DNA from 3 places in the Streptomyces sp. CLCI03 genome. Region 2 is predicted to be linked to each of the others. Evidence: riboswitches for the same ligand, from Rfam matches in the RefSeq annotation. Region 2 holds a riboswitch; each other region holds the start of a gene.
The links. Region 2 has a riboswitch for cyclic di-AMP ahead of ACWG52_RS22480 (transglycosylase family protein). Riboswitches for the same ligand answer to the same signal wherever they lie in the genome.
Positions count from the first base shown of each region.

Region 1: linked by a shared signal. The riboswitch ahead of ACWG52_RS10070 (M23 family metallopeptidase) and the one ahead of ACWG52_RS22480 (transglycosylase family protein) in region 2 are both predicted to bind cyclic di-AMP.
Region 3: linked by a shared signal. The riboswitch ahead of ACWG52_RS07125 (M23 family metallopeptidase) and the one ahead of ACWG52_RS22480 (transglycosylase family protein) in region 2 are both predicted to bind cyclic di-AMP.

Region 1 covers NZ_CM132132.1:2,210,979-2,220,759, reverse strand. Annotated here, with positions in the region: gene ACWG52_RS10080 (M16 family metallopeptidase) at 1-846, shown strand, start outside; gene ACWG52_RS10075 (M16 family metallopeptidase) at 867-2,234, shown strand; cyclic di-AMP (ydaO/yuaA leader) riboswitch at 2,452-2,610, shown strand; gene ACWG52_RS10070 (M23 family metallopeptidase) at 2,624-3,427, shown strand; gene ACWG52_RS10065 (GntR family transcriptional regulator) at 3,624-4,301, shown strand; gene ACWG52_RS10060 (HPr family phosphocarrier protein) at 4,616-4,897, opposite strand; gene ACWG52_RS10055 (bifunctional acetate--CoA ligase family protein/GNAT family N-acetyltransferase) at 5,082-7,871, shown strand; gene ACWG52_RS10050 (DUF5998 family protein) at 7,922-8,521, shown strand; gene ACWG52_RS10045 (alkaline phosphatase family protein) at 8,521-9,723, shown strand.
Region 2 covers NZ_CM132132.1:4,854,523-4,864,303, forward strand. Annotated here, with positions in the region: gene ACWG52_RS22465 (globin domain-containing protein) at 1-108, opposite strand, end outside; gene ACWG52_RS22470 (cytochrome P450 family protein) at 224-1,510, shown strand; gene ACWG52_RS22475 (transglycosylase family protein) at 1,614-2,630, shown strand; cyclic di-AMP (ydaO/yuaA leader) riboswitch at 2,907-3,080, shown strand; gene ACWG52_RS22480 (transglycosylase family protein) at 3,084-3,806, shown strand; gene eno (phosphopyruvate hydratase) at 4,099-5,379, shown strand; gene ACWG52_RS22490 (FtsB family cell division protein) at 5,479-5,967, shown strand; gene ACWG52_RS22495 (DUF501 domain-containing protein) at 6,040-6,606, shown strand; gene ACWG52_RS22500 (Ppx/GppA phosphatase family protein) at 6,603-7,544, shown strand; gene ACWG52_RS22505 (NAD(P)/FAD-dependent oxidoreductase) at 7,946-9,328, shown strand; gene ACWG52_RS22510 (class I SAM-dependent methyltransferase) at 9,506-9,781, shown strand, end outside.
Region 3 covers NZ_CM132132.1:1,549,953-1,559,733, forward strand. Annotated here, with positions in the region: gene ACWG52_RS07110 (ATP-binding protein) at 1-1,472, opposite strand, end outside; gene ACWG52_RS07115 (MBL fold metallo-hydrolase) at 1,750-2,991, opposite strand; gene ACWG52_RS07120 (SGNH/GDSL hydrolase family protein) at 3,090-3,875, opposite strand; gene ACWG52_RS07125 (M23 family metallopeptidase) at 4,039-5,013, opposite strand; cyclic di-AMP (ydaO/yuaA leader) riboswitch at 5,016-5,191, opposite strand; gene ACWG52_RS07130 (tyrosine-protein phosphatase) at 5,507-6,298, shown strand; gene ACWG52_RS07135 (aspartate aminotransferase family protein) at 6,346-7,758, opposite strand; gene hpnH (adenosyl-hopene transferase HpnH) at 7,755-8,786, opposite strand; gene ACWG52_RS07145 (phosphorylase family protein) at 8,792-9,457, opposite strand; gene shc (squalene--hopene cyclase) at 9,457-9,781, opposite strand, start outside.

The sequences.
Region 1 (9,781 bases), 2.6 Mb from region 2:
TACCACCACACCCCCATCGGCTCCATGGCCGACCTGGACGCCGCCTCCCTGGAGGACGCGCGCGCCTTCTTCCGCACGTACTACGCGCCCAACAACGCGGTGCTGTCGGTCGTCGGGGACATCGACCCCGAGAAGACCCTCGCCTGGGTCGAGAAGTACTTCGGCACCATCCCCGCGCACGACGGCAAGCAGCCGCCCCGCGACGGCTCGCTGCCCGACATCATCGGGGAGCAGCTGCGCGAGGAGATCGTCGAGGAGGTCCCGGCGCGTGCGCTGATGGCCGCCTACCGACTGCCGCACGACGGCACCCGCGAGTGCGACGCCGCCGACGTGGCGCTGACCATCCTGGGCGGCGGCGAGTCCTCGCTGCTGCACAACCGGCTGGTGCGCCGCGACCAGACGGCCGTCGCGGCCGGCTTCGGCATGCTGCGCCTGGCCGGGGCGCCCTCCCTGGGCTGGCTGGACGTCAAGACCTCCAGCGGGGTCGAGATCCCCGCCATCGAGGCGGCCGTGGACGAGGAGCTCGCGCGGTTCGCCGCCGAGGGCCCGACGGCCGAGGAGATGGAGCGCGCCCAGGCGCAGCTGGAGCGCGAGTGGCTGGACCGGCTGAGCACGGTGGCCGGCCGCGCCGACGAACTGTGCCGCTTCGCGGTGCTGTTCGGCGACCCGCAGCTGGCGCTGACCGCCGTCCGGCGCGTCCTCGACGTCACCGCCGAGGAGGTGCAGGCCGTGGCCGCGGCCCGACTGCGCCCGGACAACCGCGCCGTGCTCGTCTACGAGCCGCTCGCGGCCGACGAGTCCGACCAGCACGACGACTCCGACGAGAACGAGGGGGCGGAGCAGTGAGCGACACGGCAGCCGTCACGATGACCTTCCACCCGCAACCTCAGGCCGGCGAGCCGCAGCCGTGGGCCTTCCCCGCCCCCGACCGCGGTCAGCTGTCCAACGGGCTGACCCTGCTGCGCTGCCACCGGCCGGGCCAGCAGGTCGTCGCGGTCGAGGTCAACCTCGCCGCCCCGCTGGACGCCGAGCCCGAGGGCCTGGACGGCGTGGCGACCATCATGGCGAGGGCGTTCTCCGAGGGCACCGACAAGCACTCCGCCGAGGAGTTCGCGGCCGAGCTGGAGCGCTGCGGCGCCACCCTCGACGCGCACGCCGACCACCCGGGCCTGCGGGTCTCGCTGGAGGTCCCGGCCTCCCGGCTGCCCAAGGCGCTCGGTCTGCTCGCCGAGGCGCTGCGCGCCCCGGCGTTCGCCGACGCCGAGGTCGACCGGCTGGTGCGCAACCGGCTCGACGAGATCCCGCACGAGCTGGCCAACCCGCAGCGCCGCGCCGCCAAGCAGCTCTCCAAGGAGCTCTTCCCGGCGTCCCTGCGCATGTCGCGGCCGCGTCAGGGCACCGAGGAGACGGTCGCCCGGATCGACTCCGCCGCCGTGCGCGCCTTCTACGAGGCCCACGTACGCCCCGCCACCGCCACCGCGGTGGTCGTCGGCGACCTGACCGGCATCGACCTGGACGCCGTACTCGCGGACACCCTGGGCGCCTGGACGGGCAACACCGCCGCCGCCCTCCCGGTGCCGCCGGTGACCGCCGACGACACCGGCCGCGTGGTCATCGTGGACCGGCCCGGCGCGGTCCAGACGCAGCTGCTCATCGGCCGGATCGGGGCGGACCGCCACGACCGGGTGTGGGCGGCCCAGGTGCTCGGCACGTACTGCCTGGGCGGCACCCTCACCTCGCGCCTGGACAAGGTGCTGCGCGAGGAGAAGGGGTACACCTACGGCGTGCGCGCCTTCGGTCAGGTGCTGCGCTCCACCGCGGACGGCAAGGGCGCCTCGATGCTCGCCATCAGCGGTTCGGTGGACACTCCGAACACCGGACCGGCGCTCGAGGACCTCTGGAAGGTCCTGCGCACCCTCGCCGAGGGCGGTCTGACCGACGCCGAACGCGATGTCGCCGTGCAGAACTTGGTGGGCGTGGCCCCGCTGAAGTTCGAGACGGCCGCCTCGGTCGCGGGCACCCTCGCCGACCAGGTCGAGCAGGAACTGCCGGACGACTACCAGTCGCATCTGTACGCCCAGCTCGCCGAGACGGGCACGGTGGAGGCCACCACGGCGGTCGTCAAGGCCTTCCCCGCGGACCGGCTGGTCACCGTCCTCGTGGGCGACGCCGCGCTGATCGAGGAGCCCGTACGGGCCCTCGGGATCGGCGAGGTCTCGGTCGTCTCCAACTGACGGTCGGGCGAAGGCCTTTTGAGGGCCGGCCGAGGGTTTCGGCAAGGGGTTCCGGTGACTTGGTCACCGGAACCCCTTTTGTCCGTTTAATGGCGAGGTTGCTTGTATGCGGTGTGGCGTACGCAACAAAAAGGCGCGTCTGTTTGGCGATTGACTGATGATCCGCCTAGCGTCAGCCGTGCTGTTCGTCAGTTGTGCCCGCCGCACCCGCGGCACCGGACAGCGATCGCCGAGTCCCCGTCAGGCGCGAGCCTGGGGAGCCGGGGACCCACATGCGTCCCTGGGGTGAATCGGACCCCCTCGCAAGAGGAGGCCCGTAGGAGACCTTCCTGCTCCGAACCCGTCAGCTAACCCGGTAGGCGAGAAGGAAGGAAAGGATCAAACCCTTCATGGCGTTTGGCAGTCGTCCCGCTGGTACCGGTAAGCACCGTGGCTCCAGCCGTCTGAGCAAGAAGACCGCCGGTTACGCCGGTATCGCCGCGATCGCCACCACGGGTGTCGTCGGCTCCCTCGCCGCCCCGGCCTTCGCCGCGGACAACCACAGCAGCACCATCGGCCAGGACAACGGCCTCGGTGCCGTCGTCGTCGCCGAGGACCTTGCGGGTGACATCACCGAGCAGGCCGATTCCCAGCACCGCGTCGCCGAGCAGGACGCCGCCAAGGCGCAGGCCGAGGCCGACGCGAAGCAGCGGGCCGCCGAGGCCAAGCGCATGGCCGAGGCCAAGGCGAAGGCCGAGCGCGAGGCCGCCGAGCGCGCCGCCCGCGAGGAGGAGCGCAAGCGCCTCAACACCTTCGTCTCCCCGCTGGACGACTCCTACGTCAGCACGCAGTACAAGGCGGGCGGCGGCATGTGGTCCTCCGGCAGCCACACGGGCATCGACTTCCACGCGGCCTCCGGCACCTCGGTCCACGCGGTGGGCCTGGGTACCGTCGTCGAGGCCGGCTGGGGTGGCGCCTACGGCAACAACGTCGTCATCAAGCACAACGACGGCACCTACACCCAGTACGGCCACATGACCTCGCTGAACGTCTCCGTCGGCGAGCAGGTCACCCCGGGTCAGCAGATCGGCCTGTCGGGCTCCACCGGCAACTCCAGCGGCCCGCACCTGCACTTCGAGGCCCGCACCGGCTCGCAGTACGGCTCGGACATCGACCCGATCGCGTACCTGCGCTCGCACGGCGTCAGCCTCTGACCTCGGCGCCCCACGCATCGCACCGCTTCACCGAAGACCCCGGCTCTCCGAGCCGGGGTCTTCGTGTGTTGCGCCTTTGTGCAAATGTTTCGTATTTCCGGCCGCTCTCGGAAATTATCGTGTGTTGCAATAGAGTCGCAGCACGCGCATGTGCGTGCAATGACGCTGGCAGTCGGAAATAGGCGGAGGTTCGGTCTTGCGTATTCCTGCGCACGCGGTATGCACAGCAATCCGCGACGACATCGTCTCCGGGGTGTTCGAGCCGGGCGGCCGGTTGACCGAGGAGGTGCTGGCCCGCCGGTACGGGGTCTCGCGCGTCCCGGTGCGCGAGGCCCTGCGGACCCTGGAGTCCGAGGGGTTCGTGACCACACGGCGCCACGCGGGGGCGTGCGTGGCCGAGCCGACCGAGCAGGAGGCGGCGGACCTGCTGGAGCTGCGGATGCTCCTGGAGCCGCTGGCCGCCGCGCGGGCCGCCCGACGGCGCACCGACGCGCACCTCAAGGTGCTGCGCGGACTGGTCAGGCTGGGGCAGGAGCGCGCCAGGCGGGGCCAGGGGGAGGATCTGCGGTCCCTGGGCGGCTGGTTCCACGAGACGCTCGCCCAGGCATCCGGCAGCCCCGGGCTGATCTCGCTGCTCACGCAGATGCGGCACAAGATCGCGTGGATGTACGTGGTGGAGGCTCCGGCACGGCCCGTGGAGTCCTGGGCGGAGCACGGGGCGGTCGTGGACGCGGTGGCGCGCGGCGACGCCGAGCGGGCGCGGGCGCTGACCGCCGTCCACGCGGATCGGGCGGCGGGGGCGCACCGACTGCGGCTCCGCCCGACGGTGAGCACTTCGCAACCTGCCGTAAACATGTCGAGCGGTCGGCATTAACAGGAGCCGTATACAAAGGATGGGATCGCGTGAATTCGCCGCGCGACGGCCGATCGATTTCGAATCGGGTCGAGGCGTCGTGCGTAATTCCCATGAGGAATGATTCGGCGTGCGCCGGATTCCGGCGAGGCCTTTTCTTCGCCGCGCGATATTTCTCGGCATACGCCGCTCTCGGGTCCGCCGCGAAGCCGGGTGATCGCGTCGGGCGGCGCCGCCCCGGGTTCTCGTCACGTGGTGGGTCCCGAGCGGAACGACGAAGCCGCGGCCCCCGGATCGGGAGCCGCGGCTTCGCGCGTGGGGTCGAACCCGAAGGGTCAGACGGTCTCGGGGAGCTCCTCGAGACCCTCGGCGACCAGCTTCGCGAGGCGGTCGAGCGCGGCGTCCGCACCCTCGGCCTCGGAGGCGAGGACGATCTCCTCGCCGCCCTGGGCGCCCAGGCCCAGGACCGCCAGCATGGAGGCGGCGTTGACGGGGTCGCCGCCGGACTTCGCGATGGTCACCGGGACGCCGGAAGCGGTCGTCGCACGGACGAAGATCGAGGCGGGACGAGCGTGCAGGCCCTCGGCCCAGCCGACGTTGACGCGGCGCTCTGCCATGGTGATGCCCTTCAGGTTCTTACGGTTGTCTAGACCAGTCTCTCACGACGCCCGGAATGCTCGGGCCTACCATCGGCCTGAATTTTCCGCCGTTCGACCTTCCCCAGCTTGCCCTGATATGTCCCGTCCTGCCTCATCCGCCGCGCGAGGGCTCCACGGCCTGATCCGGCCGTAAGGTAGGCCCATGACCATCGAGTCGGACCCCTCCTACCCGGCCCACTGGGAAGCCGATGTCGTCCTCCGTGACGGCGGCACGGCCCGGATCAGGCCCATCACCACCGAGGACGCGGGCCGGCTCGTCAGCTTCTACGAGCAGGTCTCGGACGAGTCGAAGTACTACCGCTTCTTCGCCCCCTACCCCCGGCTCTCCGACCGCGACGTCCACCGCTTCACGCACCACGACCACGTGGACCGGGTCGGCCTCGCCGCGACCATCGGCGGGGAGTTCATCGGCACGGTCCGCTACGACCGCATCGACGCCGCCGGCCGGCCCGCCTCCGCACCCGCCGACGAGGCCGAGGTCGCCTTCCTCGTCCAGGACGCCCACCAGGGCCGCGGGGTCGCCTCCACGCTCCTCGAACACATCGGCGCGGTGGCCCGGGAGCGCGGCATCCGACGCTTCGCCGCCGAGGTGCTGCCCGCCAACACCAAGATGATCAAAGTCTTCACGGACGCCGGCTACCAGCAGAAGCGCAGCTTCGAGGACGGCTCCGTCCGCCTCACCCTCGACCTCGAACCCACCGCCGAATCCCTCGCCGTGCAGCGCGCCCGCGAACAGCGCGCCGAGGCCCACTCGGTGCAGCGGCTGCTGGCCCCCGGTTCGGTGGCCGTCGTCGGCGTCAGCCGCTCCGGCGGGGGCGTGGGCGCGGCCGCCCTGCGCAACCTGCGCGACAGCGGCTTCCACGGCCACCTCTACGCGGTCAACGAGGCCGTCACCCGCGACCTCCTCGACGGCGTACGGGCCTACCGCACCATCGAGGCCATCGGCGCCCCGGTCGACCTGGCGGTCGTCGCGGTCCCGGCCGACCGGGTCCCGGACGCGGTGGCGGCCTGCGGCGAGCACGGGGTCCAGGGGCTCGTCGTCCTGTCCGCCGGATACGGGGAGAGCGGCCCGGCCGGACTCGCCCGCCAGCGCGAACTGGTGCGGCAGGTGCGCTCGTACGGGATGCGGCTGATCGGGCCGAACGCCTACGGGGTGATCAACACCGCGCCCGAGGTGGAACTCAACGCCTCCCTCACCCCCGCGCCGATGCCGACGCGCGGCCGGATCGGCCTGTTCACACAATCCGGGGCGATCGGCATCGCCCTGCTCTCCGCGCTGCTACGACGCGGCGAGGGCCTGTCCTCCTTCGTCTCCGCGGGCAACCGCGCCGACGTGTCCGGCAACGACATCCTCCAGTACTGGTACGACGACGAGGCGACCGACGTCGCCCTGCTCTACCTCGAAACCCTCGGCAACCCGCGGAAGTTCACCCGCCTCGCCCGCCGCACGGCGGCCGTCAAACCGGTGGTCGTCGCCAAGGGCGGCCGCCACAGCCCGGCCGGACACGTGGTCCCCGACACCCGGCTGCCGGACGCCACCGTCTCCGCCCTGCTGCGCCAGGCCGGCGTCATCCGCGTCGACACGGTCACCGAGCTGGTGGACGTCGGCCTCCTGCTGGCGGCGCAGCCGCTGCCCGCCGGACCCCGCATCGCGATCCTCGGCAACTCGGAATCCCTCGGGATCCTGACCTACGACGCCTGCCTCACCCAGGGCCTGCGCCCCCTGCCGCCGCTGGACCTGACGACGGCGGCGGCGCCGGCGGACTTCCGCACCGCCCTGACCGACGCGCTCCGCTCCGAGGACTGCGACGCGGTGGTGGTCACGGCCATCCCGTGGGTGAGCGAGGACGCACCGGAGGACGACCTGGCCGGCGCCCTGCGCGCGGCGGTGGCCGCCCACCCGGGCAAGCCGGTCGCGGTGGTGCACGTCGAGCTCGGCGAGCTCGCCCTGGCGCTGTCCGCCGTGCGCGGCGTCCCGCACACCACGTCGCCGCGGAGCTGGGGCCCCGTGCCGGACCAGGCACCCCAGGCCCCGCCCGGGGCGCCGGCCGCGGCCGGGGACAGCATCCCCAGCTACCCCGCCGCCGAACGCGCGGTCAAGGCCGTCGCCGAGGCCGTCCGGTACGGGCAGTGGCGCCGGGCCGCCGCCGAGGACGACGGGCGGGTCCCCGAGTACGAGGACATCGACGAGCCCGGAACCGCGCAGCGGCTGGCCGGGCTGCTGACCGACGTCGACCCCGGCGCCGTGCTGACGCTGACCGACCGGGACGCCCGCGAGCTGCTCGCGGGCTACGGCATCCGCGTCCTGCCGACCCTGCCCGCGCCGAGCGCCGACGCGGCCGCCCGCGCGGCCGGGGTGCTGGGCTACCCGGTGGCGCTCAAGACCACCGCCCCTCACCTGCGTCACCGCGCGGACCTGGGCGGCGTACGTCTCGACCTCACGAACGAGACCGAGCTGCGGCGCTCGTACGAGGAGCTCACCGACGCGCTGGGCAAGCCCGCCGAGCTCCAGCCCGTGGTGCAGGCCATGGTGCCCCGCGGGGTCGACACCGTCGTCCGCTCCGTCATCGACCCCGCTGCGGGCGCCGTCCTCTCCTTCGGGCTCGCCGGCGTCGCCTCCGAGCTGCTCGGCGACACCGCGCACCGGCTCGTCCCGGCCACCGACCGGGACGCCGCCGGACTGATCCGGTCCATCCGGACCGCGCCCCTCCTGTTCGGCTGGCGGGGCAGCGACCCCGTGGACACCCCCGCCCTGGAGGAACTGCTGCTGCGGGTGTCCCGCCTCGTGGACGACCACCCCGAGGTGATCGGCGTCTCGCTGGAGCCGGTCGTGGTCGCCGACGAGGGCCTGTCCGTGCTCAGCGCCACCGTCCGCGTCGCCCACCCGCCGGCCCGCGGCGATCTCGGTCCGCGGACCCTCCCCAGTTACTGACCGGGTACGGCGCGGCCTGAGGGCCCCGTACGGGCCTTAGGATGGACCTCATGGCGAAATCCGGTACGACGACCCAGGGGCTGCGCACGGCGATCGAGCGCAGCGGCTACTACCCGGCCCTCGTGGCCGAGGCCGTGGAGGCCGCGGTGGGCGGCGAGCCGATTTCGTCGTACCTGGTCCACCAGGAGACGACCTTCGACTCCAACGAGGTGCGCCGGCACGTCACCGTGCTGGTCCTGACGGGCAACCGCTTCATCGTCAGTCACACCGACGAGCAGGCCGCCGACGCCGGGTCCCCCTCCCCGTACGCGACCACCTCCACCGAGTCGGTCAAGCTGTCCAGCATCTCCTCCGTGGTGCTCAGCCGCGTCGTCGCCAACCCGGAGTCCTACACCCCCGGCACCCTGCCCCGCGAGGTCGTCCTGACCATCGGCTGGGGCGCGGTCTCCCGGATCGACCTGGAGCCGGCCGCCTGCGGCGACCCGAACTGCGACTCCGACCACGGCTACACCGGCAACTCCACCGCCGACGACCTCAGCCTGCGGGTCAGCGAGGCGGGCGACGGCCCGGAGGCGGTGCGCCAGACCCTGGTCTTCGCGCAGGCACTCAGTGAGGCAACAGCAGCCACGTCCGCCACCCCCGCCCGCTGATGGCGTACTCCGCGGCACAGGAGTGGCCCGAGCCGGAGCTGCTGGACCTGGCGGGCGCCCCCGTCCCGGAGTACGGCGCCGGGTCGCTCGCCGACCTCCTCCCCACGCTCGTGGCCGGCCAGGGCGTCCCCGGTTTCACCGCCGCGATCCCCGAGCTGACCCCGGCCGACCGGAACTGCGTGTTCCTGGTCGACGGCATGGGCTGGGAGCAGATCAAGGCCCACCCGGACGAGGCCCCGTACCTCACCTCCCTGCTCGGCAGCTCGCGCGGCGGCACCGGCCGCCCGATCACCGCGGGCTTCCCGGCGACCACCGCCACCTCGCTCGCCTCCGTGGGCACCGGCCTGCCGCCCGCCCGCCACGGCCTGCCCGGCTACGCCGTCCGCAACCCCGCCACCGGGGAACTGATGAACCAGCTCCGCTGGCACCCGTGGACCTCGCCGAAGCCCTGGCAGCCGTATCCGACCGTATTCCAGCAGGCCGACAAGGCCGGGGTGGCGACCGCCCAGGTGTCCTCGCCCGCCTTCCAGACCACCCCGCTCACCAAGGTCGCGCTGAGCGGCGGCACCTTCCTCGGCCGGATGACCGGCGAGGAGCGGATGGACCTGGCGGCCGAGCGCCTCTCGGCCGGCGACCGCTCGCTGGTCTACACGTACTACAGCGAGCTCGACGGGGCCGGCCACCGGCACGGCGTGGACTCCGACGCCTGGCGCGGCCAGCTGATGTACGTGGACCGGCTCGTCCAGCGGCTCGCCGAGCAGCTGCCGCCGCGCACCGCCCTGTACGTGACCGCGGACCACGGCATGGTCGACGTCCCCTTCGACGAGGAATCCCGGATCGACTTCGACGAGGACTGGGAGCTCGGCGCCGGCGTCGCCCTGCTGGGCGGCGAGGGACGGGCCCGGCACGTGTACGCGGTGCCGGGCGCGCAGGCCGACGTACTGACCGTGTGGCGCGAGGTGCTCGGCGACCGGTTCTGGGTCGCGAGCCGCGAAGAGGCCCTGGAACTGGGCTGGTTCGGCGCGCCGGGGGAGTGCGACGAGCGGGTGCTCGGGCGCATCGGCGACGTGGTGGCGGCCGCTCAGGCCGATGTCGCGATCACCGCCTCGCGCAACGAGCCGAACGAATCCGCCCTCACCGGAATGCACGGCTCCATGACCGCGGCGGAGCAGCTCGTCCCGCTGCTCGAGATCCGCACCTGACCCTCGCCCGACACCCCGTACGCCCCCGCCCCACCACCTGCCCACGACCCGAAAGGTC
Region 2 (9,781 bases):
GCGGACCGAGGGGTTGTGCCAGAAGAGGTGGGAGTAGAAGAACTTGACGGCGTGCTCGGCCCGTCGCTCCACCACCGCGAAACTGCTCTTCAAGATCCTGACGTCCACAAAACCGAAAGTAGGAATGCCGGAGAAGTTCAGGTCAAGAGATGGACGATCTACGGACAGCCGCGACGAACCACCCATATCGGATGGGGGTTCGGTGCCGGGATACGGTCATCAGGTGCACGAGCAGACCTCCGGAACCCCCGCCGAGACCCCCGCCGACACCCCTTCCGCCGAGGGTCCCACCCTCTTCGACTGGGAGTTCGCGACCGACCCCTACCCGGCCTACGCCTGGTTGCGCGAGCACTCCCCGGTGCACCGCACCAAGCTGCCCAGCGGGGTCGAGGCCTGGCTCGTCACCCGGTACGCCGATGCCCGTCAGGCCCTCGCCGACCAGCGGCTCAGCAAGAATCCGGCGCACCACGCGGAGCCGGCGCACGCCAAGGGCAAGACCGGGATCCCGGGGGAGCGCAAGGCCGAGCTGATGACGCACCTGCTCAACATCGACCCGCCGGACCACACCCGGCTGCGGCGGCTGGTGTCGAAGGCGTTCACCCCCCGCAGGGTCGCCGAGTTCGCCCCCCGGGTGCAGGCGCTCACCGATCACCTGATCGACGCCTTCGCGGCGAAAGGTGAGGCCGATCTCATTCACGAGTTCGCCTTCCCGCTCCCCATCTACGCCATCTGCGAGATGCTCGGGGTCCCGCGCGAGGACCAGGACGACTTCCGCGACTGGGCGGGCATGATGATCCGCCACGGTGGTGGTCCGCGCGGCGGAGTGGCCCGGTCGGTCAAGCAGATGCGGACCTACCTCGGTGAACTCATTCACCGTAAAAGGGATGATCTGGGCGACGATCTGATCTCCGACCTGATCCGGGCGAGCGATCACGGGGACCATCTGACGGAGGGTGAGGCCACCGCCATGGCCTTCATCCTGCTTTTCGCCGGTTTCGAGACCACCGTGAACCTCATCGGCAACGGGGTCCACTCCCTCTTCATGAACCCCGAGCAGCGCGAGCGCCTCCAGTTCTCCCTCGCCGCCGGGGAGAGCGAACTACTGGCCACCGGGGTCGAGGAACTGCTGCGGTACGACGGCCCGGTGGAACTCGCCACCTGGCGGTTCGCCACCGAGGCGCTGACCCTCGGCGGCATGCGGATCGAGGCGGGTGATCCGGTTCTGGTGGTCCTCGCGGCCGCCGATCGGGATCCGGAGCGCTTCGCGGAGCCGGACACGCTCGACCTCTCCCGGACCGACAACCAGCACCTCGGGTACGGTCACGGCATCCACTACTGCCTCGGCGCTCCGCTCGCCCGGCTCGAAGGGCAGACCGCGCTCGCGACTTTGCTGACGCGTCTACCTGATCTGGAACTGGCTGTTCCGCCTCAAGACCTGCGCTGGCGCGGGGGGTTGATCATGCGAGGGCTACGTACTCTTCCCGTTCGATTCGCGGCTCAAAACACTTGAGCGAAAACTGATTAAAAGTCAGATCCGACTTGAACTTGTGACAATCGTTCGAAGGCCGCTAGGTTCTGCCGTTACCTAGCTGTTATGCGAAAGGTGATCCTTCATGCTCTCCGGGAACGGCCGTCACAGACGCCCCCGCCAGGTCCCCGCGCTGGTCGTCACAGCCGGTGTCACTGGCTCCGCGTTGGCCATGCCACTGCTGGCCGCCACCAGCGCCACCGCCGCCGACACGTCCACGTGGGACAAGGTCGCCGAGTGCGAGAGCGGTGGCTCCTGGAGCGCCAACTTCGGCAGCGGCGCCTACGGCGGACTCCAGTTCACCCAGGAGGAGTGGCAGAGCGCCGGCGGTCTCGAGTTCGCCGAGCGCCCCGACCTGGCGAGCCGCTCCCAGCAGATCGCGGTGGCCGAGCGGGTGCTCGGCTCCACGGGGCCGCAGGCGTGGCCGCTGTGCGCGGCCTCGGCCGGCCTGGTCAAGGAGAGCCCCGCCGCACAGGTGGACCCCGGTCTGCCCGGCGGTCAGGGCTCGGTCGCTCCCGCGCCGTCCCGTCCGGACGAAGCCGTTCCGTCGGCCGGTGGTGGCAAGCCGTCCACGGACTACGGGTCCCCGACCCCGGCCCCGTCCGGCACCCCGTTCCTGATTCCCGACGCCCCGTCCATCGGACTGCCCGTCATGCCCGCGCCGGACGTCCCGACGACGCCTCCGGTCGAACCGACGGCTCCGGTCCGGCCGGGCGACCCGACCGGTACGCCGACCCCCGTCGACCCGACGCGGCCGGCGGACCCGACCACGCCGCCCACCACCGCGCCCGTCACGCCGGGGCTGCCCCCGGTCGACCCGACGGCCCCTGCGAACCCGGAGGTCCCGCAGACCACCGGTGCCACTCCGGTCGAGGGCAACGGCAAGCACCGCGGTGCGCCGGAGACCGGGCCTTCGGCCCTGCCTGACGTCTCGTCGAACCCCGTCTACACGGTCCAGGCGGGCGACAGCCTGGCGACCATCGCGGTTGCCAAGGGCGTAAAGGGGGGCTGGAACGGTCTCTACCAGGCCAATGAGCAAGTCATCGGCGAGGACGCCGACCTCATCAAGCCCGGCCAGAATCTGGATCTAACCACCCAATAAGGACAGTTCAGTTATCCGGAAAGAGTTGAATGTCGGATTTCTGTAAGTGAGACATGTGTCTCTTCCGGTCAACTGGCGTGTCTCACCCGGGGCATTGCGCAAACCCTGCCCTCACCTGCGCAAACACCCCTGTGAGGGACGCAAGTAGGGGTCGTTTCTCCCCGATGTTGCTCGTTGAACATCGGGGAGAGACCTGTCTACCTTCTGAATCGCTCGCCACCGCGAGCTCCTTCGACCGCATCGCCGAATCCTGCCGGCGGACGGAGGGAACAGTCGTCGCGTCAAGCGCCGAAGGCAGGAGCGGGGGAACCAAGGTAGGTGCCGGGAGCGGCCGTCGAGAAGACGGTCACGCCACCGGCTTGGGGTCAAGACGTGCGCTAGGTCGCACGGCCGGGCAACTCACTCGCCCGAACCCGACAGCTCACCTCGTAGGCGTCGGTGAGGAGAAACTCCATGCTGCTTTCCGGCAAGGGCAAGCACCGTCGCGGTACTGCAATCGAGCGGTCTGTCCGGATCGTCACGCTCGCCGGTGTCGCCGGTGTGGCCGTGGCCGCCCCCCTGATGGCCGCGGGCACCGCCAGCGCCGCCACCTCGTCCGAGTGGGACAAGGTCGCGCAGTGCGAGTCCGGTGGCAACTGGGCCATCAACACGGGCAACGGCTACTACGGCGGCCTGCAGTTCTCGCCCTCCACGTGGTCCGGCTTCGGCGGCAAGTCCTACGCCCCGCAGGCCAACCAGGCCACCAAGGCACAGCAGATAGCCGTCGCCGAGAAGGTCCTCAAGACCCAGGGCAAGGGTGCCTGGCCGTCCTGCGGCAAGGGCCTGTCGAACTCCTCCTACACCGGTGGCGGCGCCGAGACCCCGGCCTCCAAGCCGCAGTCGAAGCCCAAGGCCGAGACCAAGAAGACCGAGACCAAGAAGACCGAGACCAAGGCCGCGCCGAAGCAGGAGACCAAGCGTCCCGCGGCTCCGACCACCCGCTCCGAGCGCGCCGAGGCCCCGGTCGCGCCGAAGACCGGCAACGGCTCGTACGAGGTCAAGTCGGGCGACACCCTGGGCACCATCGCCGAGGCCAACGGCGTCAAGGGCGGCTGGCAGAAGCTGTTCGAGCTGAACAAGGACATCGTCTCGGACGCCGACCTGATCTTCCCGGGCCAGAAGCTGAAGCTCAGCTGAACACCGCGGTGAAGCCGCGCGAACATCTACGCGGCGTCAGCTGACCCCGTGCAGGATGTCCACCGCCCGGCGCGTGCCCCACGCGCCGGGCGGTGCCGCGTCCGCCTCCCGAAACCCGATGATCAAGCGACTCTATGTCCCGGAAGAGGGGTATTCGGTCCCTTTTTCGTCCCAGGGTCCGGGCGGTCGGGCGGCCCAGTGCCCGGAGCCGGTTAGGCTCTAGGCGGCAAGGCCATCCCACGGCCTGACATGCCACCGCACACTCAGCGTCACATCCCAGAAGGAGATGCTCGTGCCGTCCATCGACGTCGTCGTAGCCCGGGAAATCCTGGACTCCCGAGGCAACCCCACGGTCGAGGTCGAGGTGGGCCTCGACGATGGCAGCACCGGCCGTGCTGCAGTTCCGTCCGGCGCCTCCACCGGTGCATTCGAGGCCATCGAGCTGCGTGACGGTGACCCCGACCGTTACTTCGGCAAGGGTGTCGAGAAGGCCGTCCTCGCCGTCATCGAGCAGATCGGCCCGGAGCTCGTCGGCTACGACGCCACCGAGCAGCGTCTGATCGACCAGGCCATGTTCGACCTGGACGCCACCGACAACAAGGGCTCGCTCGGCGCCAACGCCATCCTCGGCGTGTCCCTGGCCGTCGCGCACGCCGCGTCCGAGGCCTCGGACCTTCCGCTCTTCCGCTACCTCGGCGGTCCGAACGCGCACCTGCTGCCCGTTCCGATGATGAACATCCTCAACGGTGGGTCGCACGCCGACTCCAACGTGGACATCCAGGAGTTCATGATCGCCCCCATCGGCGCGGAGTCCTTCTCCGAGGCGCTGCGTTGGGGTGCCGAGGTCTACCACACCCTCAAGAAGGTCCTGCACACCAAGGGCCTCTCCACCGGCCTGGGCGACGAGGGCGGCTTCGCCCCGAACCTGGAGTCGAACCGCGCCGCGCTCGACCTCATCATCGAGGCCATCAAGCAGGCCGGCTACACCCCGGGCACGGACATCGCGCTCGCGCTCGACGTCGCCGCGTCCGAGTTCTACAAGGACGGCCAGTACGAGTTCGAGGGCAAGTCCCGCTCGGCCGCCGAGATGACCGACTACTACGCCGAGCTCGTCGAGGCGTACCCGCTCGTCTCCATCGAGGACCCGCTGTTCGAGGACGACTGGGACGGCTGGAAGACCATCACCGACCGCCTCGGCGCGAAGGTCCAGATCGTCGGTGACGACCTGTTCGTCACCAACCCGGAGCGTCTGGCCCGCGGTATCGAGGAGGGCTCCGCGAACGCCCTGCTCGTGAAGGTGAACCAGATCGGTTCGCTGACCGAGACCCTGGACGCCGTCGAGATGGCCCAGCGCAACGGCTTCAAGTGCATGATGTCCCACCGTTCCGGTGAGACCGAGGACGTCACCATCGCCGACCTCGCCGTCGCCGTGAACTGCGGTCAGATCAAGACCGGCGCCCCGGCCCGCTCGGACCGTGTCGCCAAGTACAACCAGCTGCTGCGCATCGAGGAGATCCTCGACGACGCCGCGGTGTACGCGGGCCGCTCCGCCTTCCCGCGCTTCAAGGGCTAATCACCCCCCTGAGGGGCTGGCCTCCGTACGTCCCCGCACTCGGTCCCGTACCGTGTGCGGGGACGTATTGCGTAGTGCGTACCTAGGGGAGGCGGACCAATGGCCGGGAACCGGGATCGGTTCTCCACCTTCTCCACCGCGACCAGGCTCAAGCAGCTCGGGGAGCGGACCGCCGCCCACGTCTACCGGTCGCAGTCGCGGCGTCAGGTCCGCCGCAGCCGGCTCACCGGCCGCGCCGCGCTCCTGGTGCTCGTCCTCTGTACGCTGGTCGTCGCCCTCGCGTACCCGATGCGCCAGTACGTCTCCCAGCGCTCGGAGATCGCGAAGCAGCAGCGGGCCGCCGCGGCCGCGCGGGACCGCCTGGAGCGGCTCCGCGACGAGAAGGCCCGCTGGCAGGACGACGCCTACGCGGAGCAGCAGGCGCGCAAGCACCTGCACTTCCTGCGCCCGGGGGAGATCGGCTACATCATGAGCGACCCCGGGGCCCAGCCCCCGCAGCCGCACCGCACCGGTCAAGCCGGCTCCGACCGCCCCTGGTACTCCAACGTCTGGGACGGCGTCGACAAGGCCGACCGCCCCGGCGAGTGATCCGGCCCGCAGGGCCGAAGCACCACAGCACCGCAGCACCCATCCACGAGAACGAAGAGACTTCCTCCAGGCATGCAGACGCCCCCGCCCCAGACCGACCGGACCGAGCCGACCGACGCGGACATCGAGGCGTTCGAGCAGCAGCTCGGCCGCCCGCCGCGCGGGCTGCGCGCCATCGCGCACCGCTGCCCCTGCGGGCAGCCGGACGTGGTGGAGACCGCCCCGCGGCTCCCCGACGGCACCCCCTTCCCGACGCTGTACTACCTGACGTGCCCGCGCGCGGCCTCCGCGATCGGCACGCTGGAGGCGAACGGCGTGATGAAGGAGATGCAGGCCCGGCTCGCCGAGGACAAGGAACTGGCCGCCGCCTACCAGGCCGCCCACGAGGACTACATCCAGCGGCGCGACGCCATCGAGGTGCTCCAGGGCTTCCCGAGCGCCGGCGGCATGCCGGACCGGGTGAAGTGCCTGCACGTGCTGGTCGGCCACTCCCTGGCCGCCGGCCCCGGGGTGAACCCGTTCGGCGACGAGGCCCTCGCCATGCTGCCGGAGTGGTGGGCCAAGGGCGCCTGCGTCGTGCCGTGCGGGGAGAAGAAGACGGACGAGAAGGAGACGGGCGAGAAGGAGTCGGGCGCGTGACCCGGGTCGCCGCCGTCGACTGCGGTACGAACTCCATCCGGCTGCTCGTGGCGGACTGCGACCCGGCCACCGGCGAGCTGATCGAGCTCGACCGCCGGATGACGATCGTCCGGCTGGGCCAGGGCGTGGACCGGACCGGCCGGTTGGCCCCGGAGGCGCTGGAGCGCACCTTCGCCGCCTGCCGCGAGTACGCGGGAGTGATCAAGGAGTTCGGCGCGGAGCGGGTGCGCTTCGTGGCGACCTCCGCCTCCCGGGACGCCGAGAACCGGGCGGACTTCGTCCGGGGGGTCCTCGACATCCTGGGTGTCGAGCCCGAGGTGATCTCCGGTGAGCAGGAGGCGGAGTTCTCCTTCACCGGCGCCACCAAGGAGCTCACGGCGCACGAGCACCTGGAGCGGCCGTTCCTGGTGGTGGACATCGGCGGCGGCTCGACCGAGTTCGTGGTCGGCGAGGAGCACGTACGGGCCGCCCGGTCCGTGGACATCGGCTGCGTCCGGATGACCGAGCGGCACCTGGTGGTGGACGGGGTCGTCACCGACCCGCCGACCGCGGAGCAGGTCGCCGCGATCCGGGCCGACATCGAGGCGGCGCTGGACCTGGCCGCCGAGAGCGTCCCGCTGGCCGAGGCGCGCACGCTGGTCGGCCTGGCCGGCTCGGTGACCACGGTCGCCGGGATCGCGCTGGAGCTGCCGGCGTACGAATCGTCCGCGATCCACCACTCCCGGATCTCCTACGAGCAGGTGCGCGCGATCAGTGAGCGCATGTTGACGCAGACGCACGCCGAGCGCGCGGCGATCCCCGTGATGCACGCGGGCCGGGTGGACGTGATCGGCGCGGGCGCGCTGGTGCTTCTGGCGATCATGGAGCGCATCGGCGCTTCCGAGGTTGTCGTGTCGGAGCACGACATCCTCGATGGAATCGCTTGGTCGATCGCCTGAACGACCTTCGAAGCAGGTTGTGAGGGGCTGTCGCGGGGCCGTTGGACCCGTGATCCACATTAAGTTCGTGAAGTTCTTCACAAGGAAAAAGGGTCTGTGAGGCCGGCGGAAGGGTCCTTTGGGGCCCTCCGGGGCCCCGCAGGCCCTTTTTCGCGTGCGTTCGTGCGATCGACGGAGGCGACGGGATCCGCGTCAGAGGTATGGACGAAGCCCTGTGGTCCAGTCCGCTTTCGGCCTTGGAGGCCAGTTCAGGACGGGTGAACAACGACTCCGGACGTCTTCTGGTTCCCATCGTGCGTCATGACCTCCGTCACGTGGGCGGCGGAGTGTAGCAGAGGGTCTCTCAGTCCTTGTGAAGGGGCTCACGAGCGACACCCCTTTGGGTGCTGGATACTCGTTCCATGAGCACCACGGAGCGTCCCAGGATCCTCGTTGTAGGAGGTGGGTACGTAGGCCTGTACGCAGCCAAGCGCATCATGAAGAAGATGCGCTACGGCGAGGCGACCGTCACGGTCGTCGACCCGCGCTCGTACATGACCTACCAGCCCTTCCTCCCTGAAGTGGCCGCAGGCAGCATCTCGCCTCGGCACGTCGTCGTCCCGCTGCGACGCGTGCTGCCCAAGGCAGAGGTTCTCACCGGCCGGGTCACCAGCATCGACCAGGACCGCAAGGTCGCCGTCGTCACGCCGCTCGTCGGCGAGGCGTACGAGCTGCCCTTCGACTACCTGGTGATCGCGCTCGGCGCCGTCTCCCGCACCTTCCCGATCCCCGGCCTCGCCGAACAGGGCATCGGTATGAAGGGCGTCGAAGAGGGCATCGGCCTGCGCAACCACGTCCTTGAGCAGCTCGACAAGGCCGAGTCCACGACGGACGAGAACGTCCGCCGCAAGGCCCTCACCTTCGTCTTCGTCGGCGGCGGCTTCGCCGGTGCGGAGACCATCGGCGAGGTCGAGGACATGGCTCGGGACGCCGCGAAGTACTACTCCACGATCAAGCGCGAGGACATGCGCTTCATCCTGGTCGACGCGGCCGACAAGATCCTTCCCGAGGTCGGGCCCAAGCTCGGCACCTGGGGCAAGGAGCACCTTGAGTCCCGCGGCATCGAGATCTACCTCAACACCTCCATGGACTCCTGCGTGGACGGCCACGTGGTGCTGAAGAACGGCCTTGAGGTCGACTCCAACACCATCGTGTGGACCGCCGGCGTCAAGCCGAACCCGGTGCTGGCCCGCTACGGCCTGCCGCTGGGCCCCCGCGGCCACGTGGACGCCCAGCCGACCCTCCAGGTCACGGGCACGGACTACATCTGGACCGCCGGCGACAACGCCCAGGTTCCGGACATCGCCTCCCGCAAGGCCGGTGTCGAGAACGCCTGGTGCCCGCCGAACGCCCAGCACGCGCTGCGCCAGGCCAAGGTCCTCGGCGACAACGTCATCTCGGGCATGCGGGGCTTCCCGCAGGCCGAGTACTCGCACTCCAACAAGGGTGCGGTGGCGGGCCTCGGCCTCCACAAGGGCGTCGCGATGATCGTCATGGGCAAGACGAAGATCAAGCTCAAGGGCCGGCTGGCCTGGTACATGCACCGTGGCTACCACGGCATGGCCATGCCGACCTGGAACCGCAAGATCCGCGTCTTCGCCGACTGGACCCTCGCGATGTTCCTCAAGCGCGAGGTCGTCTCCCTCGGTGCGCTGGAGACTCCCCGCGAGGAGTTCTACGAGGCCGCCAAGCCGGCGCCGGCTCCGGCCGCCGCCGCCGCCCCGGCCGCGAAGGCCAAGGCCTGACCGGTGTGACCGGCAGGACCTGAGCTCCACCTGCTCCCTTGCTCCATCCGCTTCACCTGTACGACCTGTACGACCCCGAAGGGGCCGCCCGCCATCCGTGGTGCGGGCGGCCCCTTCGGCGTACCCGGGGTCAGGGATGGGTAGACGGAGGGGTCGGAGCTTTTGTGGAGGTGCGCCATGACCGACGCCGCGCCGCGGCTCGCCGTTGTTGCCGAGACCCTGCTGGGTGCCCCGCTGCCGGTACGTCTGCGGGCCTGGGACGGCAGCGAGGCCGGCCCGCCCGACGGCCCCGTACTCGTCATCCACGACCGCCGCGCCCTGCGGCGGATGCTCTGGAGGCCCGGCGAGCTGGGGCTGGCCCGAGCCTGGGTGGCAGGCGAACTGACGGTCGAAGGCAATCTGTTCGACCTGCTGGACCGGGTGGCGGGCCTGCTGTGGGAACGCGGGCCGGAC
Region 3 (9,781 bases), 3.3 Mb from region 2:
GAGTGCGCCGGGGACGCCGATGCGGGGGCGGGGTGCGGGGCGGGGTGCGGGGCGGGGCGGGGCTCGGGGCGCGGCTCGGGGCCGTGCGGGGCCGGGTCGTGCCGGGCGGGGTCGTGCGGGGCGGCGGACCCCGGGCCTCCGGACGCCTGCCATCCCTCGGACAGGGGCGTCGGCAGGGGCATCCGCACCGGCTCCAGCGGCGGCGTCGGCGCCCCCTGCCCGGTCCCCCACGAGGTGGCCCGCGAGCCCCCCGCCGCATCGGCCGCGGTGGGCGCCTCCGCGCCCAGCAGTTCCTGCGGCAGGACCAGCACCGCGAGCACACCGCCGTAGATGTTCGACTTGAGCTCGACGGCGATCCCGTGCCGGCGGGCCAGCGCCGACACCACGAACAGGCCGATCCGGCCGTCCGCCAGCAGGTGCCGGACGCTGATCTGGTCGGGGTCGGCGAGCAGGGCGTTCATCCGGTGCTGTTCCTCGGTCGGCATGCCCAGTCCCCGGTCCTCCACCTCGACGGCGATCCCGGCGGTGACCCGCTCGGCCCGCAGCACCACATCGGTGTCGGGGGCGGAGAAGACCGTGGCGTTCTCGACCAGTTCGGCCAGCAGGTGCACCACGTCCGCGACGGCGTGCCCGCGCACGCTGCCGCCGGCCGGGGGTACGACCTTGACCCGGGTGTACTGCTCGACCTCCGCGACCGAGGAGCGGAGCACCTCGCTCAGGTCGATGGGCCGGGTCCACTGGCGCCGGGACGCGGCGCCGCCCAGTACGGCGAGGTTCTCGGCGTGACGGCGGATCCGGGTGGCGAGGTGATCGACGTGGAAGAGCTCCTTGAGCAGGTCCGGGTCCTCGACCGTGTCCTCCAGCTCGTCCAGCAGCGAGATCTCGCGGTGCACGAGGGACTGGAGCCGGCGCGCGAGGTTCACGAAGACCTCGACCTTGCGCTCGGTGTCGGTCGGGGCGGTGGGTCCGGCCAGCCTCAGGAGCGTCGTGTGCGCCTCTTCACGGGCGCCGCGCAGCTCCTGCGAGAGCAACCAGAACTCGTCCATCCCGGCCGGGTCCCCGCCGGGCGGCGGCGTGCTCGGTCCGCCCCGCACCGGCCGGGGCGGGGTCTCGCCCCGTTCCAGCCGGTCGGCGGCCGTGCGCAGCTCGCCCCGGCCGCGCACGCTGGAGCGGCGCAGCGCCTCGCACCGGTCCCGGACGGCCTTGCCGGCGCGCTGGGCCCCGAGCAGGGCCGCGGCGAGGGCGCCCACCACGAGGAGGGCGCAGCCGGTGAGTACGGGCCACAGTCGGGCGTCGCGGTCGCCGGCTCCTCCGCCGAGCTGGAGGGTGAAGATCACCGCGGCGGCCCCGCTGAGCGCGGCGGCGAGCGTGGGTAGGACGGCGGCGCGCACCAACAGGGGGCGTATCTGCCGGCTGGGACCGGTGACGGCGTGTCTCGACGGTGCGTGGCGGGCGGCGCGGAGTCCGGACATCTGCGTCCTCGGTACGTGGGGCCCGGCCCCCAGCGTTCCCGGGGCCCGGTGTTGATCACCGAATACCCACGCTAGACCCCATCGCAGCACCCCGGACGGCCAGTTGGCGAAGTTCGCGGGGGTGCTTCCCGCTCCCGGTGGAGCGCTCGCACAGCAGCCCGAATGCGCCGGTCAGGCCCTGGGGACCGCCCCGGCGCCGCCCCGCGTCGACCGGCCCGGACGAGCGCCGGCCGCCCCGACGGGTCGGGGCGGCCGTGACATCCGTCCGGAGCGCGCGCTACGAGCCGACGGATTCCTGCTTCTCCTGTCCGCCGGCCGCCGCGGATCCCACCCGCGCCGCCGTTCCCGCCACCGACCCGGCGGCCCGCGCGGGCACGGCCGAGGGTCCGTCGACCCGGCCGCCCGCCGGGGCCCCGGCGACGAAGGGTCGCCACCACGGCAGGCGCGGGGCGTCGGCGGCGTTCGGCTCGAAGGGCCGGCCCGGGATCGGCAGCGCGACGGCGGCCCCGGCCCCCTCGGCCGCGGTGAGCGTGCCCTCACCCGGCTCGTCCCACGGGTGCAGGGCCAGGTTGAAGGTGCCCCAGTGGATCGGCAGCATCGTGCCGCGGGGGGTGCCGCCCTGCAGGTCGAGGTGGGCGCGCATGCCTTCCTCGGGCGTCATGTGGATGTCGGGCCAGTACTCCGAGTAGGCGCCGATCTGGATCATGGTGGCGTCGAAGGGCCCGTGCGCGGCGCCGATCTCCTCGAATCCGGGGAAGTAGCCGGTGTCGCCGCTGTGGTAGATCCGGTGCTCGTCGCCCGCGACGACCCAGGACGCCCACAGGGTGTGCTGCTGGTTGCGCAGCCCGCGGCCGCAGAAGTGCCGGGCGGGAGTGGCCGTCAGCGAGAGACCGGCGACCTCGGTGCTCTCGTTCCAGTCCAGCTCGCGCAGCCGATCGGCCGGTACGCCCCAACGCTCCAGGTGCGCGCCGACGCCCAGCGGAACGGCGAAGACCGTGTCCGTACCGGCCAGGGCCTTGATCGTCGGCAGGTCGAGGTGGTCGTAGTGGTCGTGCGAGATGACCACGACGTCGACCCGGCCCAGCGAGGCCAGCGGGACCGGGACGGGGTGCAGCCGCTTGGGACCGGCGAAGGGGAAGGGGGAGCACCGCTCGCCCCACACCGGGTCGAACAGCACCCGGCGCCCGTCGATCTCCGCGAGCACGCTGGAGTGCCCCATCCAGGTGAGCCGCAGGCCGCTCGCGGGCGGCTTCGCCAGGTCCGCGAGGGTCGTCGGGTGGACCGGGATCGGCGCGGCGGGGCTGCGCCGTACCCGTTGCTCCCGGTGGAAGTAGATCTTGGCGAACTCCGCCATCGAACCCGAGGGCCTGTTCCGGGCCCCGACCGGGTTCTGGAAGACGCCGTCGGCGAAGTTCGGCGAGCGGCGGATCCGCTCCAGCCGGGCACCGGACGGGTCCGCACCGAAGGCTTCGGGCCGCAGGGCACGCAGCCGCGGACGCAAGGGACGGGAGCCGGTCAAAGCGCCTCCAGGGAGGATGGGGTCAGGACGGTCGTCGCTCTACGACCATCCCAACGCACACCGACCCCGAAGGATTCCACTTCCGGCTCCCGCGCCCGTCAGAGCGGCAGCAGGTCCGGCCGCTTCGCCTCCACGTGGTCCCCGGAGGACTCCCCGCGCAGCCGTCGTCCGATCCACGGCACGAGGTGCTCGCGCGCCCACTGGATGTTGTCCCGGGTCACGTCCACCGAGCCGCGCGGCCGCTCCGGGGGCCACGGCTGGTCGGGGTCGGCCGGTACGTCCAGCCCGAGCACCTGGGCGGCGCGCAGCGCGACCCGGGTGTGTCCCTCGGGCGAGAGGTGCAGCCGGTCCGTGTCCCAGGCCCGCCGGTCCTGTACGGATTTCAGCGACCAGAGGTCGAGCACCGGGCAGTCGTAGCGGTCGGCGATGGCGCGGACGTGCGCGCTGTACGTCGCCACCTTGCCGCGCAGGTGCTTGAGCACCGGTACGCCCCGGGTGTCGAAGCCCGTGGTGATCATGACGTGGCCGACGGCCCCGGTGAGGTCGGCCACGGCCGCCTCGAACCGCTCCGCCACGTCGTCCGGGTCGGTCCCGGGTCGGATGATGTCGTTGCCGCCCGCGCAGAAGGTCACCAGGTCCGGTGCGAGGGCCTTGGCCCTCGGGAGCTGGTCGGCCACGATCTGGTCGAGGAGCTTCCCCCGCACCGCCAGATTCGCATACCGGAAGTCGTGCTCTTCGCGCTGATCGGCCAGGAGCACGGCGAGCCGGTCCGCCCAGCCGAGAAATGAATCCCCGGGTCCCGGGTCCCCCACGCCCTCGGTGAAGCTGTCCCCGATCGCCGCGTACGAGCCGATGGTCTTGAGTTTCGTCGTCGTCGCTGCCACGAGAACCCATACTTCACTCCCGTAACCAACCTACGCCAACGTAATGAGGGGTTGACGGACCGTGATCTGTACCACGTGGGGGATAAGGAATAAGTACACGTGAGGCCGGAACCCCCCTCGGGTCCCGGCCTCACGCGTGTCGGTGGTCCTTCGGCGGGTGCCGTCAGAGGCTCGCGCCCTTGGCGCGGAGGTAGGCGATCGGGTCCATGTCCGAGCCGTAGGACGGGGTCGTACGGATCTCGAAGTGCAGGTGCGGGCCGGTCGAGTTGCCGGTGGAGCCGGAGAGGCCGATGGTCTGCCCGGCGGTGACGCTCTGGCCGGAGGAGACGGAGAGCTGGGAGAGGTGGGCGTACTGGGAGTACTTGCCGTCCGCGTGCCGGATGACGACCTCGTTGCCGTACGAGCCGCTCCAGCCGGCGGAGACCACGGTGCCCGCGCCGACGGCCTTGACGGTGGTGCCCATGGCCGCGATGAAGTCGACGCCGGTGTGGTGGCCGGAGGACCACATGGCGCCCGCGACCTTGTACTGGGTGGAGATGCCACCGCCGACCGGGGCCACGAAGCCGGCGGCCGACCGCGGCGCGGCGGGGGCCTGGGCCTCGGGCTCGGCGGCGGTCTCCGGTCGCGCCGGGGCGGCCTGCTCGGCGTGCCCCCGGACCGGCTTCGGCGCGGCCTGCGCGGCCGGCTTCGCGTCGGCCTCGGACGGGGCCTCGGGGGCCGGGGCCGCCTCGGCCTCGGACGGGGCGGGCTCGCCGGGACCGCCGAGGTGGAGCTTCAGGCCCGGGTGGATCAGCGACGGGTTGCCACCGACGGCCTCGCGGTTGTCGGCGTACAGCTGCTCCCAGCCGCCGGCCAGGTGGCGCTCGGCTGCGATCTTGGAGAGGTAGTCGCCCGGCACGACGGTGTAGACGCTCGGGGCGGCGTGTGCGGCGACGGCGGGCGCCGACGGGAGGGCGAGGGGGGCCTGCGGGGCCACCGCGGGGATCGCCGCGGGGGCGGCGGCCGGGGCGCCGGCCGCGTGGGCGCCGGCGGCACCGATCAGCGGCAGCGCGAGGGCCGCGCCACCGGTTCCGGCGACGGCGAAACCGCGGGAAAGGGAAAGGGACTTGGGACGGCGGTGCTTACCCTTTGCAGGCATGACGAATTCCTCTCCGGCGCCTGCGAGGTGAGCTGTCGGGTTCGGACTGGAGATGTCCGGCCGTACATGTACCAGCCATGAACGACTTCACCCCGAGCCGTCCCGGCGAAAAGATCTCCGGGCCGGCGGCTTACCTGGTTCCCCCGCTCCTGCCGCGCGAATAGGTCGGATGCGGTTTCCGGGAGGCGGCAGGATTTGGCGGTCCACCCGGATCGATCGCGAAGGTAATCCCTTGTGGCCGCAGGGAACAAGCCATGAATTCCCTGACGGAATACCAGGCATGAGGGACCGACGGAATTACGGTCACCCTCCGTCCATTCGACACCGCCAACAGCCGCCCCGACGGGGCCATTCGCCTTTAGCGATCAGGCACTCACGGTCACCGTATGATCTGGCTCACGGGGACGTGCCCGATCTCGCCTCCGGATATGGCAAGTTGGCGCCAAACAGTGTAATTCGGACACAGGACCCACGATGTGGCGGAGGAGTTGCTTTGACCCAGCAGATACAGGAGCCGGAGCTGTCCGGAGTGCGCAATTTCCGCGATGTGGGCGGATTGCCGACTTCTGACGGACGAACGGTCAGGACGGGACGACTGTTCCGAAGCGGACATCTCGCACATGCCACCGAAAGTGATGCAGAGTTCCTCGCCTCGCTCGGCCTCCACACCATCTTCGACTTCCGCAACGTCGCCGACCACGCGCTGGAGGGGCCGGACGTCGAGCTGCCCGGCGTCCGCAACGTCAACATCCCGCTCTCGGACCCGGCCGACGGACGGGAGTTCTGGCGGCTGGTCCGCGACGGCGACCTCGCTCAGCTGCGCGAGATCCTGGGCGACGGCAAGGCCGCGGCCCGGATGTCGAACTCGTACCGCGGGATCATCCGGCAGCGCACCGCCGAGCACAGTCGGGTCGTGCACGCCCTGGCCGAGGACAGCGTCCCCGCGCTCATGCACTGCGCGGCCGGCAAGGACCGGGCCGGCCTGTCGATCGCCGTCACCCTGCTCGCCCTGGGCGTCGAGCGCGAGGCGATCGTGACGGACTACCTGGAGTCGAACGCCCCGCACCGCCGCTATCGCGTGCGCCGCACCGACGAGTCGGCGGGCGAGCGCTCCCCCGAGGTGACGGAGCTGCTCGCGCCGCTCTTCGACGCCCGCGCCGAGTACCTGCTGGCCGCCTTCGACACCATCGACGAGGTCTGGGGCGGGGTGGACCGCTACCTGGCGGAGGGCCTCGGACTGACGCCCGAGACCCTCGACCGACTGCGCGACCGGCTCCTCGTCTGACGCGGGCGGGAACCGGCCGACCGGTTCCCCACCAGGTGGGCGGGCCGTCAGCGCGTGGCGACGGCCTGCTTCACCAGCGTCCTGCCGAAGTCCCAGATCAGCCCGGACCCGCCGTGCGCCTCGTCCATGACCTCGCGGAAGGCCCCGACGAACCGGTCCACGTCCCCCTCGTCCACGATCAGCGGCGGGATCAGCTTGATCACCTCCAGGTGGTCCCCGGAGACCTGGGTGAGGATCCGGTGCTTCTGCAGCAGGGGCACCACGACCATCTGTGCGAAGAGCCCCTTGCGGGCCGCCTGCAACATCGTCCACCGGCTGCGCAGACCCAGCGAGGACGGTCGGCCGAACTCGATGCCGATCATCAGCCCGCGCCCCCGCACCTCGTGCAGCAGCTCGTACTCGTCCACCAGAGCGGCGAGGCGCCCGCGCAGCAGGTCGCCCATGACCCGGGCGTTCGCCACGACCTCCTCGTCCTCCATGACGGACAGGACCGCGAGGCCCGCCGCCATGGCCTGGGCGTTGGAACCGAAGCTCGCGGAGTGCACGAGCACCCGGTCCATGGACGAGTAGACCTTCTTGAAGATCCAGTCCTTGCCCAGGGTCGCACCGACCGGGACGTACCCGCCCGAGAGCGCCTTCGCCACGCACACCAGGTCCGGTTCCACGCCCGGCTCGTGCTGGTACGCGTAGAAGTCGCCGGTGCGTCCGAGGCCGGTCTGCACCTCGTCCGCGATGAGCAGCGCCCCCCGCCGGTGCAGCATCTCCTGCGCGGCGAGCAGGAATCCGGGCGGGGCGGCCAGGACCCCCTTGCCCTGGATCGGCTCGACGACGAGGGCGGCGACGTCCCCGCGCTTCAGCTCCCGCTCCAGGGCGGCGAGGTCCCCGAGCGTGATCCTCGTGTCGGGGAGCAGCGGGGCGAAGCCGTCGCGGAACCCGCTCTCCCCGTTCACCGAGAGGGAGCCCGCGGTCAGCCCGTGGAAGGCGTGGTCGCAGTAGAGGATCCTGGGGCGCCCGGTGGCGTACCGGGCGAACTTCAGGGCCGTCTCCACCGCCTCGGTGCCGCTGTTGCCGAAGAAGACCCGGTCCAGGTGCGGGCTGTACGAGAGCAGTTTCTCGGCCAGCAGTCCCGGCAGCGGTTGGCAGTCGAAGCGGGTGAGGTCGGCGAGCTGGGCGTCCAGGACGTCGTGCAGGGCCCGGCGGACGACCGGATGGTGCCGGCCCAGGCCCATCACCCCGAACCCGGCCAGCATGTCCAGGTAGTCGTTGCCCTCGGCGTCCCAGAAGTGGGCGCCCTCGGCCCGCTCGTAGACCTTGTCGAAGCCGAGGGTGTGGAGCATGCGGGGCAGCTGGTGGTTGAGGTGCCGGGCGTGCAGCTCGTACCGTTCCGCCCCGCGCTCGGCCAGCAGGGCGCCGAGGTCGAAGCCTCGGCCGCCCCCTTCCTCCCGTGGCCGCCCGGTCATGCCGACGTGCCCCGGTTGCTCGCGATCGTCTCGCGGGCCGCACGCAGGGATTCCTTGAGGGAGCCCATGGTGGCGAGGACGGCGGTGGGCTCGTAGCCGCAGTGCGCCATGCAGTTCGCGCAGCGCGGGTCCTTTCCGCGGCCGTACTTGTCCCAGTCGGTGTCGTTGATGAGCTCGCGGTACGTCGGAACGTATCCGTCGCTCATCAGATAGCAGGGCCGCTGCCAGCCGAAGAGGGAGTAATTCGGAATGGCCCAGGCCGTGCAGGGGAAATCGGCCTTTCCTTCCAGGAAGTCCAGGAAGAGCGGGGAGTGGTTGAGCCGCCAGCGCCGCCGGTTGCCGCCCGCGAAGGCCTTCCTGAAGAGCTCTCGGGTCTGTTCGACGCCGAGGAAGTGCTCCTGGTCGGGTGCCTTCTCGTAGGCATAGGCGGGCGAGATCATCATTTCGTCGACCCGGAGGTCGTCATTGAGGTAGTTGAGGACCTCGATGATGGTCTGCGGGGTGTCGGTGTTGAAGAAGGTGGAGTTGGTCGTCACCCGGAACCCACGCCTCTTCGCCTCCTTGATGGCGGCGACCGCCTCGTCGAAGACGCCTTCCTTGGCCACCGACTCGTCGTGGCGCTCGCGCAGACCGTCGATGTGCACGGCGAAGGCGAAATACGGGGAAGGGGTGAACTTCTCGATCTTCTTGCGCAGCAGCATCGCGTTGGTGCAGAGGAACACGTACTTCCGCCTCGCCACCAACTGTCGGACGATCTCGTGGATCTGCGGGTGCATCAAGGGCTCGCCGCCCGCGATGGACACCATGGGCGCACCGGACTCCAGCACGGCGCCGACCGCCTGGGCGACCGGCATGCGCTGCTTGAGCACCCCGGCCGGGTGCTGGATCTTCCCGCACCCCTCACAGGCCAGGTTGCAGGCGTAGAGCGGTTCCAGTTCGACGATCAGGGGGAACTTCTCGCGCTTGCGGAGCTTCTGTTCGAGAAGATACGTCCCGACCCTGATGGACTGGCGCAGCGGCATGGCCATCTGGCTCACCTCCTGGGGAGCAGCAACGAACGGTGCCATTCATGAAACGCGGGCAGTACGGCACGCAGGACACGGAAGGCCGATATTCCCCCGCGAACCGTGCCGATACGGACGAGCTCGTGCTCCGGAGCGTCCACGATCACCCGGACGGCCGCAACCGGACGGTCACCGCCCCGGGAGGCGGTCCACAAGGTGGCCGCGGACTCCATGTCGACCGCGATGGCGCCGGTGGCGCGCAGCTGCGCGCGCTCCTGGCCGCGGACGACGTGGTCGGATCCGGTCAGCGCGCCGCGGTGCACGGTCCGGCCGGGCGCGGCCCGGGCCAGTGCCTCGGCGAGCAGGACGCTGCCGGTGCAGGTGACGATCCCCCGCGGATCCCGGGTCTCCTCGGCGACGACCAGGTCTCCGGGGTGCATGCCGGGGACCAGCCCGGCGCAGAACCCCGTCGCGAGGACGGCGGCCCGGTCCGTTCCCGGCCGCTCCAGTGCCCGGCCGAGGGCCCGCTCGGCCGCGCGCGGGCCCATCCCGGTGCGCAGCAGGACGTGCCCGCCGGTCGATCCGCGGCCGGCGCCGCGGCCGGCGCTGCGCAGCGCCACCTGCTCGATGCGCAGCGCGCAGGCCACCAGCAGCGGGTCGCTCGGGCGGCCCCGGTCCCCGTCGGCGGGGGACATCACGCTTCCCCGGCCGGTGCCGGGTGCGCTCCGGCCGGGGCGAAGGGTTCCCCGTACAGGTAGCGGCCGAGCGCGGTGAGCGGGAACACCTGCCGGTACAGGTGGTAGTTGATGGAGAAGTCCCAGGGGAAGCCGGTGCCGGTGAAGTACGGCTCGTCCCAGGTACCGTCCTCCTTCTGGGTCTCCACGAGGTGGGCGACGCCCCGCTCGACGGCCTTGCCCTCGCGTTCCCCGGCCGACAGCAGGGCCATCAGCGCCCAGGCGGTCTGCGAGGGGGTGGAGGCGCCCTTCCCGGCCCAGGAGGGGTCCTTGTAGGAGCGCTGG